DNA from 2 places in the Streptomyces sp. NPDC104831 genome. Region 1 is predicted to be linked to the other one. Evidence: predicted binding sites of a transcription regulator. Region 1 holds the regulator's gene; the other holds the start of a gene.

Region 1 (7,204 bases):
TCGGGTGGAGTGGTCATGACCGCACGACCCAGCTGCTGTCCGCCGGCGGGACCCACGAGCTGTCGCCCGGGACATCGGACGCCACGATCACCCAGCTGCTGTCACCGGCACCGACGCCGGCAGCGGCCTGTACGCGCCAACTGCTGTCCTGTGCGACAGCACCCTCCGCCCCCGCGTGACCGGCCAGCGCACCGAAGGCCAAGGCGGCGGAGAAGGCGGCGACAAGCGCCGAGCGAAGCATTGTCTTATGCATAGTCGGCTTCGTCCTCATGTGAAGGTCACCTCTCCCCCGTCCGGATACGACGATGGCCCATTCCGGCACGTCATGGCCACACAAACGATGCATCATGTTCCTGCACGTTCAGGACCCTGGGGGGTGGAGATTTGGCGATAAACGAGATTAAGCGGACACATCCCCACGGTCTGACCGACCTGTGCGAGGAGGGGAGCCGGCTCTACGGGAACGCTCTCCGGACGGGCCGCATAGCCCGCGCGGACGTGGAACCCGCGCCCTGCCTGATGGAGTTCGCCCTCCTCCACCCCGACCCCGACGACCCGAACTGGCTGCGCCCGGTGCCGCCGACGATCGCCCTGGCACAGCGGCTGAACCCGATCGAGCAGGAGATCACCCAGCGCCGCCGGGAGTCCATCGAACTCGCCGACGCTTTCGAGCCTTTCATGAGCATCAGTGCCCAGCCCACGGCGACCACCCACTCGATCACCGTGCTGGAGGGCCTGGACCGGATCAACGCGGCACTGGATCTGGCCACCTCCCAGTGCCAGACCGAGATGCTCACGGTCCAGCCGAGCCGTAAACGTCTCGAACACACCCTCGCCAAGGCCCTGGAGCGCGACCGCCCGCTGATCGAGCGGGGCTGCCGCATCCGCACCCTCTACCAGCACCCCGCCCGCTACAGCCCCGAGACGCTCGCCTACGTCGCCCAGTTCGCCGACGGCAAGGTCGAATACCGGACGATCGACGAACTGGCCGAGCGGCTGATCATCTGCGACGAGACGGTGGCCTTCATCCCCACCCGGGACGACGGCGAGGTCGCGCTCGAACTGAGGCACCCCGGACTCGTCCGCTATCTGATCAAGGTCTTCGAGTTCATGTGGGCCCGCGCGGTCCCGCTGAGCGCCGGCGCCCCCTACGAGACCGCCTCCGACGGCATCACCGAGGTCCAGCACTCCATAGCCAAGCTGCTCGTCGAGGGGCACGTGGACGAGGCCATCGCCCGCCGCCTCGGCATGAACGTACGCACCTGCCGGGCGCACATAGCGAAGCTGGCCCACGCCCTCGGCAGCGGCAGCCGCGCCCAGCTCGGCTATCTCATCGCCCAGTCCGGCATCCTGGACCGGGACCACTGAGGCCGTCCGCCCGCTCAGCGCGCGGCCGGGGGCTCGGGGTCGGCCCCGGCGAGCGCCCCGGCCGGCCGGGGCGGGCGGTGGCCGTCCAGTCCCACCTGGGCGATGCGCACACCGAGCTGGGTCCGGCTGGCCGCGCCCAGGGTCTCCGACAGCCGGGCGATGTGCGCCCGGCAGGTGCGCACGCTGATGCCCAGCCGCTCGGCGATCACCGCGTCCTGGTGGCCCTCCGCCAGCAGCTCGGCGATGGACTGCTCCCGGTGCGAGATCCCCTCGATGCCGGTGTCGGGCAGCGGCGCGGTCAGCGGGATGGCGAGCCGCCACAGCCGCTCGAAGACCGTCACCAGGTACTCCACCAGCGCCGGATGGCGCAGTTCCAGCGCCATCGTGCGGTCGGTGTTGGCGGGGATGAAGGCCACCGTGCGGTCGAAGAGGATGAGCCGGTCGATGACCTCGTCCAGGGTGCGGGCCTCCACCGTGTCGCCCATCAGCTCCAGGTAGTTCAGCAACCCCTGCCCGTGCCGCGCCACATGCGTGTAGAGGTCGCGCATGCGCACGCCCCGGCCGCGCAGCGCCAGCGCCCGGTGCAGGCCCTCGGTGAGCTCCGCCTCCCGCCGGATGCCGCCGGGCTGCACGGTGAGCACCTCGGTGGTGCACGCCTCGGTCGCCTCGTCCATCGCCGCCTGGATGCGGGCGAGTCCGTCCAGGACCCGGATGGCGCTGCCCTCCGCCGGTGCCGACAGGGCGTCGCGCTGCCGGCCCAGGCCCGCGTACCACTCGAACGCGGCCACGGCCGAGCCCACCCGCCGCTGGCTCGCGCTGACCTCGTCGTAGACGCCGCGCAGCAGCCGGGTCATGACCTCCTGCGGGGAGGTGGGAACCAGCCAGTCCATGTCGTCGGGATCGGGGTGCAGCAGGGCCAGTTCCAGCAGACAGGGCACGGGCTCGGCGTCCGTGCGCGGCACCCGTCCCCGGCGCACGGCACGGGAGTACACCCGATCGCCGGCCTCACACAGCCGGTCGGCACCGTGAGGGTGCTCCTCCGTCCCGCGCCCGGCCATCGCCCATTTCACCCCCGGTGTGCTGCCACTTCCGCAGCGCAACTATGCGCGGCGCCGACCGGGTCCGCAACACGGCTGCCCGGGCGGCGGCGCCCAGGTGCTCCCGCTTCGCCCGAGTTCGGGTGCCGTCCGGCCCTTCACATCGCACCGGGTCGCCGGCGGTGGCGCGGGCCCGGCTCCGCCGCGGCGGGACCGGGCGCCGGACCGGGGCCCGCGGCGGCTACTTCAGCCCGATGGCCGCGCAGTCCGCCTTGTACTTGGCGGTGCAGATGTCGTCGGCCGTGTAGATGCCGTCCGCGAGGACGGTGTCCTTGATGCTGCCCTTGGTCAGCGCGCTGACCTGCACCAGCCTGGCCGGGATGTCCTTGGCGGTGGGGCTGTCCACGCGGTCCCGGGTGAGGGCGTCGAACTGGATGTCCTTGCCCTGGAGCTTGGTGACGGCGATCTGCGCGGCGGCCTCGGCCTCGTCCGGGTAGGACTTGTAGACGCTCATGTACTGCTCGCCGGCCACGATCCGCTGCACCGCGTCCAGGTCGGCGTCCTGACCGGTGACCGGGGGCAGGTCGGTGACGCCCGCCGCCTTCAGGGCCTTGATGACACCGCCCGCCATGCCGTCGTTCGCGGAGTAGACACCGGCGATGTTGCCCTTGCCCAGCGCGGCGATCGCCTTGGCCATGTTCGCCTCGGCGTTCTCCGGCTTCCAGTCCGTGGTGTCGTAGCTCGCGGCGATCGTCACCTTGCCGTTCAGCTCGGAGAGCGCGCCCTCCTTGAACTGCTTGGCGTTGGGGTCGGTGGGCGAGCCGTTCATCATGACGATCTTGTCGGAGGTGTCCGCGGCCGACCCGAGGGCCTCCATCAGGGTCCGGCCCTGCACCTCGCCGACGAGTTCGTTGTCGAAGGAGACGTAGGCGTCGATCGGGCCCTCGGCGAGCCGGTCGTAGGCGATGACCGGGATGCCCGCGTCCTTGGCCTTCTTCACCTGGCCGGCGATGGCGTGCGCGTCCACCGCGTCCAGCAGGATGACGTCGGCCCGGGCGTCGATCAGGTTCTGCATCTGCTCGGCCTGCCGGGCGGCGCTCGCGTCGGCGTTGGCGTACTCGACCTTGCCCTTGTTCCGGGTGAGTTCGGCGACCTTGCGCTTGATGATGGGGTAGTCGAACTTGTCGTAGCGGGTGTTCGCCTTCTCCGGCAGCAGCAGGCCCACGGTGATGTCGTCACCCTTGGTCGGGCTCGCGCTCGCGCCGTCCCCCGTCGCGTTCAGCACGCCGCAGCCGGCAAGCGAGAGAGTCATCGTGGAGGCGGCCACGGACATGGCGATACGACGCATTCGGGGGCTCACTTCAGGTGTGGTACGGAGGGGTGGTGCGCTACGACCCGGGTGTCTGAAAAGACAACGCGGCACGCCCGCCCGGCGTCAAGAAAAATCACTTAACGAGTGCGCAACACCACGCTCAGCAGCAATTGTGAAGGTTGCGCGAAACCCCCTGCAAAGCACTGTTACCTCCCCTGCACACCAAGGAAGTTCACAGGTGATGGAGATCTGTACAACCAACCCGGTTCACCGCGAGTCGTGACCATCGGCGGCCCCGGGCCGCCCTCCGACTCGATCAGAGGAACGAATGAACCCAGCCAGACGCGCGACCGCCACGGCCGTCGTGCTCGCCGCAGCCGGCGCCCTGCTGAGCGCCGTCGCCCCGTCCGCGTCCGCCGCCGTGAGCTGCGCCTCCCCCGTGTACCAGCGGCAGTTCTTCGCGAACACCACCTTCAAGGGCACCCCGAAGAAGACCGACTGCGACAGCGCCGTCGCCGAGAAGTGGGGCACCGGCGCCCCGGCCGCGGGCCTGCCCAAGGACAACTTCGGCGTCCGCTGGACCGTGACCCGCGACTTCGGCTCCGGCGGGCCCTTCGCCCTGCCGGTCACCGCCCAGGACGGCATCCGGGTGTACCTGGACGGCAGCCGCAAGGTCGACCTGTGGAAGAACGTCTCCACGACCCAGAAGAAGACCGTCAACGTCACGATCCCCTCCGGCAAGCACACGCTCCGCGTGGACTTCGTCAACTGGACCGGCGCCGCGGACGTCTCCTTCGCCTACACCCCCCGCACCACGGCCGACGTGGACAAGGTCAAGCCCCTGGTGCCGTCCGGGGCCTCGGTGTCGTACGACCCCGCGACCGGCCGGGCCAAGGTGAGCTGGTCGAAGAACAAGGAGATGGACCTCGCCGGTTACCGCCTCTACCGGCGGCTGCAGGGCCGCCCGTTCGAGGCCGCGCCGCTGGCGACGACCACCGCCACCAGCTACACCGACACCACCCTCCCGGTGACCGGCGAGACCTTCTACTACGAGGTCCGCGCCTACGACAAGGCCCGCAACGAGTCCGCGGGCACGGCCGACAAGCCCGTCACCACCGCCGACCGCACCGCGCCCGGCGCGCCGGCCGGCCTGGAGATCACCGACGCCTCCGAGCAAGGCGGCCTGCGCGTCGGCTGGAGCCAGGTGACCGGCGCGGCCTCCTACCGGGTCTACCGGGCGACGAGCGCGACCGGCACCTACACCCGCGTCGGTGACACCGCGGAACGGTCCTACCGGGACGCCACGGCCGCGGTGGGCACCACCTACTACTACCGGGTGTCCGCGATGGACGCGGCGGGCAACGAGTCCGCCCGGTCCGCCGCCGTCACCGGCGAGCGCCGGGACGACACCCCGCCGCCGCCGGTCACCGGGCTGAAGGCCACCCCGACCGACTACGGCTTCGAGCTCACCTGGGACAAGAACCCGGCGCCCGACCTGCTGCGGTACTCCGTCTACGTGGGCGAGGTCCTCAGCGACGGCGAGGAGAGCGTCTGCTCCGCCTCCGAGACCGCCTGGCTGATGCCCGACGTCACCTCCTACCGGCACACCACGGTCCCCGACGGCGATCAGCGCTGCTTCTTCGTCGATGCCGTCGACTCGTCCGGGAACTCCCGCTACAGGCAGACCGGCGAGGCCGACGTGGTGGTCGCCACCGAGCTGGGCACGCCGGAGGACGAGGGCGCCGAGCCCCCGGCCGGCGGCGCCGGAGCGTAGAAGAAGGGGCCCGGGTGAACCCGGGCCCCTCCACGTGCGGTACGCGCCGTCAGTCCTGCTGCTGCCGCTTGGGCCGCCACACCACCAGCGCGCTGGTCTGCTGGACCTCCTGGTACGGCACCAGGTCGCGCCGGTAGGAGGCGTGCACCGCGGCCTCGCGCTGCCGCATCGCCGCCGCCGCGCCGTCCAGGGCCGCCTCCAGCTCCGCGACCCGGGACTGGAGCGCGGCGACCTGGTTCTCCAGCTCGATGATCCGCTTGATGCCGGCCAGGTTGATGCCCTCGTCCTGCGACAACTGCTGCACCTGGCGGAGCAGTTCGATGTCCCGCGCCGAGTAGCGCCGGCCCCGGCCCGCGGTGCGGTCCGGGGAGACCAGGCCCAGCCGGTCGTACTGGCGCAGCGTCTGCGGGTGGAGTCCGGAGAGCTGGGCCGCCACCGAGATGACGTAGACCGGGGTCTCATCGGTCAGTTCGTACGGTGAGAAACCACCGCGCTGGCGGGGACGACGGCCATCCATCACTCTCAAGCTCCCTTCGCGGCCTCGAACAGCTCCGCCCGCGGGTCCTCGCCCGCGGTCGCCTCGCGATACGCCTCCAGTGCGTCACGAGCCTTCCCCGACAGGTCCGTGGGGACACGCACCTCCACGGTGACCAGCAGATCGCCGCGGGTGCCGTCCTTGCGGACCGCGCCCTTGCCCCGGGCCCGCATCGTACGGCCGTTCGGGGTGCCGGGGGGCAGTTTCAGGGTGACGGGCGGACCGCCGAGGGTCGGCACCCGCACCTCTCCGCCGAGGGCCGCCTCGGGATACGTCACCGGCACGGTGACGGTGAGGTTGTCGCCCTTGCGCCCGAACACCGGGTGCTCCCCGACGTGGACGACCACGTACAGGTCGCCGGCCGGGCCGCCCCGCTCGCCGGGCGCGCCCTTGCCGCGCAGCCGGATGCGCTGGCCGTCGGTCACCCCCGCGGGGATGCGGACCTGCATGGTCCGCGACGACTTGGCGCGTCCGCTGCCCTTGCACTCCTCGCAGGGCTGCTCGGCGATCAGGCCACGGCCCTTGCAGTCGGGGCAGGGGTCGGTGAGCGAGAAGCCGCCGCCGGAGCCCCGCGCGACCTGTCCGGTGCCGACGCAGGTCGGGCACACGCGCGGCGTGCCGTTCTTGTCGCCGGTGCCCGAGCATGCCTTGCAGGGCGCCTGGGAGGACATCCGCAGGGGCACCGTGGCGCCCTCGATGGCCTCCGTGAAGCTCAGCGTCACCTCGGACTCGACGTCCTGGCCGCGCCGGGGCTGGGTCCGCGGGCCCGCGGTGCCGCCGCGGTTGAACAGGCCCCCGAAGACGTCACCGATGCCGCCGCCGAAGCCTCCGCCCTGGGCGGCGCCCCCGAAGAGGTCGCCCAGGTCGAAGTTGAAGGAGCCGCCGGCCGCGCCCGGCCCGGGGCGGAAGCCGCCGCTGCCGAAGAGCGCGCGCGCCTCGTCGTACTCCTTGCGCTTCTTGGGGTCGCCGAGGACGTCGTTCGCCTCGGAGATCTCCTTGAAGCGCTCCTCGGCCTTGGCGTTGCCCTTGTTGGCGTCCGGGTGGAACTCGCGGGCGAGCTTGCGGTACGCCTTCTTGATCTCGGCGTCGGTGGCGTCCTTGGGGACGCCGAGGACCTTGTAGTAGTCCTTCTCGATGAAGTCCTTGGTGCTCATCCCCGACGTCCCTCCTTCCCCTCT
Region 2 (7,204 bases), on a different contig from region 1:
CGACTGGTTCGACGTGATCCCGCTGTCGGGGGCGCGGGTGGCGCTCGTCGTGGGCGACGTGGTCGGCCACGGCATCCGCGTCTCCGCCGCCGTGGGCCGGCTGCGCACGGCGGTGCGCACCCTGGCCGACGTGGACCTGCCCCCCGACGAGCTGCTCACCCACCTGGACGACCTGGTGCTGCGGCTGGCCGCCGACGAGGGCAGCGCGGACCCGGCCGGCGAGACCGCCGGCGGCATCGGCACCACCTGCCTGTACGCCGTCTACGACCCCGTCTCGCGCCGGTGCGCGGCGGCCCGGGCCGGGCATCCGCCGCCCGCCGTGGCGGACCCGGACGGCGCCGTCCGCTTCCTCGACGTGCCCGCCGGTCCGCCGCTGGGCATGGGCGGGCCGCCCTTCGAGACGGTCGAGACGGAACTGCCCGAGGGCAGCGTCCTCGCGCTCTGCGCGAACGGGCCGTCCGGGGCCCGCGACCACGCCCTCGGCCGGGCGCTGGAAAGGGCGGCCGAAGACCCCGCGTCCCCGCTGGACTCGGTGTGCGACCGGGTCCTCACCGAGCTGCTCGGCCACCACCCCGAGGACGACATCGCCCTGCTGCTGGCCCGCACCCGGGCCCTGCACGGGGACCGGGTGGCCTGCTGGGAACTGGACAACGAGCCGACCGTGGTCTCCCGGGTCCGCCGGTACGTGGACGAGCAGCTGTCCGCCTGGGGCCTGGCGGACGCCGTGTTCACCACCGAGCTGATCGCCAGCGAGCTGGTCACCAACGCCATCCGCTACGGCCGCCCGCCCATCCGGCTGCGGCTGCTCCGCCCGGGCACCGGCCTGATCTGCGAGGTGTACGACGCCGGCGGCAGCACCCCGCACATGCGCCGGGCCCGGATCTTCGACGAGGGCGGCCGGGGCCTGCTGCTGGTCGCCCAGCTCGCCGAGCGCTGGGGCACCCGGCACGAGCGGACGGGCAAGACGGTGTGGGCGGAGCAGTCCCCGGCCGCGCCCTGAGCGGACGCCGGACGCCGGACGCGGCACGGCCGGGGCCCGGGCCTCCCTCACGGAACCCGGGCCCCGCCTTTCCCGCGGCGTCCGTCACGCCGCCACGGGAACCGCCGGCTCCGCGCCGTTCACGGCCGGCGCGAGCGCCAGTTCCAGGACCTGGCGGACGTCCGTGACGGTGTGGACGTCGAGCTTGTCCAGCACCTCGGCCGGGACGTCGTCCAGGTCGGGCTCGTTGCGCTTGGGGATGATCACGGTGGTCACCCCGGCGCGGTGGGCGGCGAGCAGCTTCTGCTTCACCCCGCCGATGGGCAGGACGCGGCCGGTCAGCGAGACCTCGCCGGTCATGGCGACGTCGGTGCGGACCAGGCGGCCGGAGAGCAGCGAGGCGAGGGCCGTGGTCATCGTGATGCCCGCGCTCGGGCCGTCCTTGGGCACCGCGCCCGCCGGGAAGTGGATGTGCACGCCCCGGTCCTTCAGGTCGGCCACCGGCAGCTCCAGCTCGGCGCCGTGGCTGCGCAGGAAGCTCAGCGCGATCTGCGCCGACTCCTTCATCACGTCGCCCAGCTGGCCGGTGAGGGTGAGCCCGGCCGCGCCCGTCTCCGGGTCGGCCAGGGACGCCTCCACGTAGAGCACGTCGCCGCCCGCGCCGGTGACCGCGAGACCGGTCGCCACGCCGGGCACGGCCGTACGGCGCTCGGCCGGGTCCTGGGCGGACTCGGGCACGTGGTGCGGCCGGCCGATCAGGTCGCGCAGATCGTCTTCGGTGACGGTGAACGGCAGCTGACGCTCGCCCAGTTCGTGCTGGGCGGCGACCTTGCGGAGCAGGCGCGCGATCGAGCGCTCCAGGGTGCGCACGCCCGCCTCGCGGGTGTACTCCCCGGCCAGCTTGCGCAGGGCGCCCTCCTCCAGGGTGACCTCGTCCCGGTCCAGGCCCGTGCGCTCCAGCTGGCGCGGGAGCAAGTGGTCACGGGCGATGACGACCTTCTCGTCCTCGGTGTAGCCGTCCAGGCGGACGATCTCCATGCGGTCGGCGAGGGCCTCCGGGATGGCCTCCAGGACGTTGGCGGTGGCGAGGAAGACCACGTCGGAGAGGTCCAGCTCGACCTCCAGGTAGTGGTCGCGGAAGGTGTGGTTCTGCGCCGGGTCGAGGACTTCGAGCAGGGCGGCGGCCGGGTCGCCCCGGAAGTCGGAGCCGACCTTGTCGATCTCATCCAGCAGGACCACCGGGTTCATCGACCCGGCCTCCTTGATCGCGCGCACGATCCGGCCGGGCAGCGCGCCGACGTACGTGCGGCGGTGGCCGCGGATCTCGGCCTCGTCGCGGACGCCGCCGAGGGCGACCCGGACGAACTTGCGGCCCATGGCGTGCGCGACGGACTCCCCGAGACTGGTCTTGCCGACGCCGGGCGGGCCCACCAGGGCGAGGACGGCGCCGCCGCGCCGCCCGCCGATGACGCCCAGGCCCCGGTCGGTGCGCCGCTTGCGCACGGCCAGGTACTCGGTGATGCGTTCCTTGACGTCCTCCAGGCCCGCGTGCTCGGCGTCCAGCACGGCCCTGGCGCCCCGGATGTCGTACGCGGAAGCGTCATCGGTCCGCTCGTTCCACGGCATCTCCAGGACGGTGTCCAGCCAGGTGCGGATCCAGGAGCCCTCGGGCGACTGGTCGGAGGCGCGCTCCAGCTTGTCGACCTCCTTCAGGGCGGCCTCGCGGACCTTCTCCGGCAGGTCGGCGGCCTCCACGCGGGCGCGGTAGTCGTCGGACTCCTCGCCCTCCTGCTCGCCGTTCAGCTCGCGCAGTTCCTTGCGGACGGCCTCCAGCTGACGGCGCAGCAGGAACTCGCGCTGCTGCTTGTCGACGCCTTCCTGGACGTCCTTGGCGATGGTCTCGGCCACCTCCTGCTCGGCGAGGTGGTCGCGCAGTTGCTGGGTGGCGAGGCGCAGGCGGGCCACCGGGTCGGCGGTCTCCAGCAGTTCGACCTTCTGTTCGGTGGTCAGGAAGGGCGAGTAGCCGGAGTTGTCGGCGAGCGCGGACACGTCGTCGATGGCCTGGACGCGGTCCACGACCTGCCAGGCGCCGCGCTTGCGCAGCCAGCTGGTGGCGAGCGCCTTGTACTCCTTGACCAGTTCGGCGACCTGCCCGGGCAGCGGCTCCGGGACGCCCTCCTCGACGCGGGCGCCCTCCACCCAGAGCGCGGCGCCCGGCCCGGTGGTGCCGGCGCCGATGCGGACCCGGTCGCGGCCGCGGATCAGGGCGCCGGGGTCACCGTCGGCCAGCCGGCCGACCTGCTCGACCGTGCCGAGGACGCCGGTCCTGGCGTACGTGCCGTCGATGCGCGGCACCAGCAGCACCTTGGGCTTTCCGGGTTCGGAACGGGCGGCGGCCTGCGCGGCCTCCACCGCGGCCCGTACCTCGGCGTCGCTCAGGTCCAGCGGAACCACCATCCCGGGCAGCACGACCTCGTCGTCGAGCGGCAGCACGGGCAGGGTCAGCGTGAACGCCGGTGACTCAGCAGCCATGATCTCCCCTTAGGCAGTCAACTTGAGCTATGCCGACTCAATGTTCCGGCGCCGCCGATTGTTCCCAGGGCCTTGTTCGCTGTGAGCGATCACGTACGGCCAAGGGAGTGCGGCGTCACGGGACTTCTCCGGGCCCCACGGGGTGGCGCGCCCTGCCGCCGGGGCCCGCGCCGGGCCGCCGGGGCGCCGCCGTCCGCGCCGGCGCCGGACGCGGGGCGGTGCGCGGCGCCCTCCCACCCGCCGGGCATCCGTGCGCCCCGCCCGGGGCCACCCGTCCGTGGGCGTCCCGCGCAAATCCCGTGACCGCCCGCCCCTGTTCGAGCAGGATGGGGGGCATGACTGCCGTGTACGACACTCCCGTGGTCCTGGATCGACGCGAAGGCCCCTACGGCGAGGTGGTGCTGCGCAGGCACGGCGCGCTCCTCCAGATCATCGCCAACGGCTGCTTCCTGATGGACACCTCCGACGGCCGCTCGGAACGGCTGCTGGTCGACGCCGCGCGGGACGCGCTGGACGGGCGGCCCGCCCCGGCGGTGCTGATCGGCGGGCTGGGCGTGGGCTTCTCGCTCGCACACGCCGCGGCCGACCCGGGGTGGGGGCGGATCACCGTCGTGGAGCGGGAGCCCGCCGTCATCGACTGGCACCGGGACGGCCCGCTGTCCGAGATCTCCGCCGGCGCGCTCGCCGACCCGCGCACCACGATCGTGCGAGCGGATCTCGTGACCTACGTCAATGAGACATCCGACACGTTCGACGCGCTGTGCCTCGACATCGACAACGGCCCCGGCTGGACCGTCACCGAGGACAACGACAGCCTCTACGCGCCGGCCGGACTCGCCGCCTGCGCACGGCTGTTGAGGCCCGGCGGAGTACTCGCGGTATGGTCCGCCGAACCCTCTCCGGAATTTGAAGGAACCTTGCGGAATGCCGGGTTCCAGCAGGTGCGTACCGAAGAGGTGCCCGTTGCCCGGGGCGTTCCCGACGTCGTCCACCTCGCCGTCCGACCTGGATAGCGACAGCGCGGCGAGTCCCCGTAATGTGCTGCCCTGACGCGGATCATTCAAGCGTCGAACGCAGACATGGGATCACCCCACGGATTCCGGAAAGCAACAACAGGGGCGGGCGATGGAGCAGACACACACCTCCCAGAGCGGCGCGGCGACGACCACCCCGGGCGCACAGCGCCGGGTGCTGGTCGTCGAGGACGACCCCACGATCGTCGACGCCATCGCGGCCCGGCTCCGCGCCGAGGGATTTCTGGTGCAAACGGCGGCCGACGGACCGGCCGCCGTCGACACGGCCGAGGCATGGCAGCCCGACCTGCTGATCCTGGACATCATGCTGCCCGGCTTCGACGGCCTCGAGGTGTGCCGGCGGGTGCAGGCGCAGCGGCCGGTGCCGGTGCTGATGCTCACCGCACGCGACGACGAGACGGACATGCTGGTCGGGCTCGGCGTGGGCGCCGACGACTACATGACCAAGCCGTTCTCCATGCGGGAACTGGCGGCCCGGGTGCACGTGCTGCTGCGCCGGGTGGAGCGGGCCGCGCTGGCCGCCGCCACGCCCCGCACCGGCATCCTGCGCCTCGGCGAACTGGAGATCGACCACGCGCAGCGCCGGGTGCGGGTGAAGTCCGAGGACGTCCACCTGACGCCCACCGAGTTCGACCTGCTGGTGTGCCTGGCGAACACCCCGCGCGCGGTGCTCTCCCGGGAGCAGCTGCTGGCCGAGGTGTGGGACTGGGCGGACGCCTCCGGCACCCGCACGGTCGACAGCCACATCAAGGCGCTGCGGCGCAAGATCGGCGCCGAGCGCATCCGGACCGTGCACGGCGTGGGCTACGCGCTGGAGACACCGGCCCCGTGAGCGACAGCGGGCGCCAGGCCGCACGGAGGAGCCCCGGGATCCTCGGCGAGGAGCCCTGGGGCGGCGTACGCCCGTTCTCGATCAAGACCAAGCTGGGCGCGCTCGTCGTCATCGCGGTGCTGATCACCACCGGACTGTCGATCGTCGCGGTGCACACCAAGACGGAGCTGCGCTTCATCACGGTCTTCTCGATGATCGCCACCCTGCTCATCACCCAGTTCGTGGCGCACTCGCTGACCATGCCGCTGGACGAGATGAACACGGTGGCCCGCTCCATATCGCACGGCGACTACACCCGCCGGGTGCGGGAGAACCGCCGGGACGAGCTCGGCGACCTGGCCCAGACGATCAACGTCATGGCCGACGAGCTGGAGGCCCAGGACAACCAGCGCAAGGAGCTGGTGGCGAACGTCTCGCACGAGCTGCGCACCCCGATCGCCGGGCTGCGCGCGGTGCTGGAGAACATCGTCGACGGGGTCACCGAGGCCGACCCGGAGACCATGCGGACGGCCCTGAAGCAGACCGAGCGGCTCGGCCGCCTGGTGGAGACCCTGCTGGACCTGTCCCGGCTGGACAACGGCGTGGTGCCGCTGAAGGCCCGGCGGTTCGAGGTGTGGCCGTACCTGTCGGGCGTGCTGAAGGAGGCCAACATGGTCGCCTCCGCGCGCGCGGGCATCGCCTCCGGCTCGGGCAGCCACAGCCGCACGGACGTCCATCTACACCTGGACGTCACACCGCCGGAGCTGACCGCGCACGCGGACCCCGAGCGCATCCACCAGGTCGTCGCCAACCTGATCGACAACGCGGTCAAGCACAGCCCCCCGCACGGCCGGGTCACCGTACGGGCGCGGCGCGGGCCGCAGCCGGAGTCGCTGGTGCTGGAGGTCCTGGACGAGGGCCCCGGCATCCCCCGCTCCGAGTGGCACCGGGTCTTCGAGCGGTTCAACCGGGGTGCCGCGACCCGGCCGCACGGCCCGGGCAGCGACGGCGGCACCGGGCTCGGGCTGGCCATCGCCCGGTGGGCGGTGGATCTGCACGGCGGCCGGATCGGCGTGGCCGAATCCGAGCGTGGCTGCCGGATCATCGTCACTCTTCCGGGACTGACTTCCCCGGCTAGTTGACGTAAGGTCCGAACCGGAAGACCAAGATCCACGCCGGTCGCCGCGCGTTCGCGCAGCTCGACACGTGTGATCAGCGCAGGCCCGGGGCACCCGTCGGACGACGGCGCGCCGGGCCGCGCCGCCGCACCCTCTCCTGCGCGGAACCACGCTTGTTTCCCGCCATATCAAGCCCCGAAACAAGATTTCCGATGTGACTTACGCGACGATGACCATGCCCGACCTGACCTTCCCGGCCAGGGAGGCGTAGCCTTTATTCCCGCTGTCCATCACCTTGTGAAGCGGAAGAGGGCGGTTGCCGCCGTGTCGCCACAGTCCCCCAGTAACTCATCGAGCATCTCCACCGACGACCAAGCCGGGAAGAACCCCGCCGCCGCGTTCGGTGCGAACGAATGGCTCGTCGACGAGATCTATCAGCAGTACCTCCAGGACCCGAATTCCGTAGACCGCGCCTGGTGGGACTTCTTCGCCGACTACAAGCCGGGTGCTCCTGCCACCCCGGCCCCGGCGGGCACTGCGGCCACGGGGGCCGCAGAGACCACCCCGGCCCCGCAGGCACCCGCGGCCCCGGCCCCGGCCCCCCAGGCCGCCGCCCCGGCCCCGAAGCCCGCCGCGGCCCCCGCCCAGGCGCCCGCGGCCCCCGCCCAGGCGCCCGCGGCCCCCGCTCAGGCACCCGCGGCGAAGGCCGCCCCGGCCAAGCCGGCGCAAC

What was found. Region 1 encodes HspR, which represses chaperone genes until heat shock. Its sites were predicted from a motif close to TTGAGNNNNNNNNNCTCAA; they were not measured.
Region 2: the regulator HspR is predicted to act here: its motif matches at 3,534-3,552, upstream of lon (endopeptidase La).

The regions. Positions count from the first base shown of each region.
Region 1 covers NZ_JBVJOT010000025.1:47,558-54,761, reverse strand. Annotated here, with positions in the region: gene ACZ63H_RS18725 (hypothetical protein) at 1-17, opposite strand, end outside; gene ACZ63H_RS18720 (helix-turn-helix transcriptional regulator) at 424-1,368, shown strand; gene ACZ63H_RS18715 (helix-turn-helix transcriptional regulator) at 1,383-2,426, opposite strand; gene ACZ63H_RS18710 (sugar ABC transporter substrate-binding protein) at 2,647-3,753, opposite strand; gene ACZ63H_RS18705 (PA14 domain-containing protein) at 4,046-5,491, shown strand; gene ACZ63H_RS18700 (heat shock protein transcriptional repressor HspR) at 5,541-6,008, opposite strand; gene dnaJ (molecular chaperone DnaJ) at 6,014-7,180, opposite strand.
Region 2 covers NZ_JBVJOT010000007.1:71,023-78,226, reverse strand. Annotated here, with positions in the region: gene ACZ63H_RS07210 (SpoIIE family protein phosphatase) at 1-1,000, shown strand, start outside; gene lon (endopeptidase La) at 1,085-3,511, opposite strand; gene ACZ63H_RS07200 (spermine/spermidine synthase domain-containing protein) at 3,847-4,524, shown strand; gene ACZ63H_RS07195 (response regulator transcription factor) at 4,637-5,377, shown strand; gene ACZ63H_RS07190 (sensor histidine kinase) at 5,374-6,498, shown strand; gene ACZ63H_RS07185 (multifunctional oxoglutarate decarboxylase/oxoglutarate dehydrogenase thiamine pyrophosphate-binding subunit/dihydrolipoyllysine-residue succinyltransferase subunit) at 6,799-7,204, shown strand, end outside.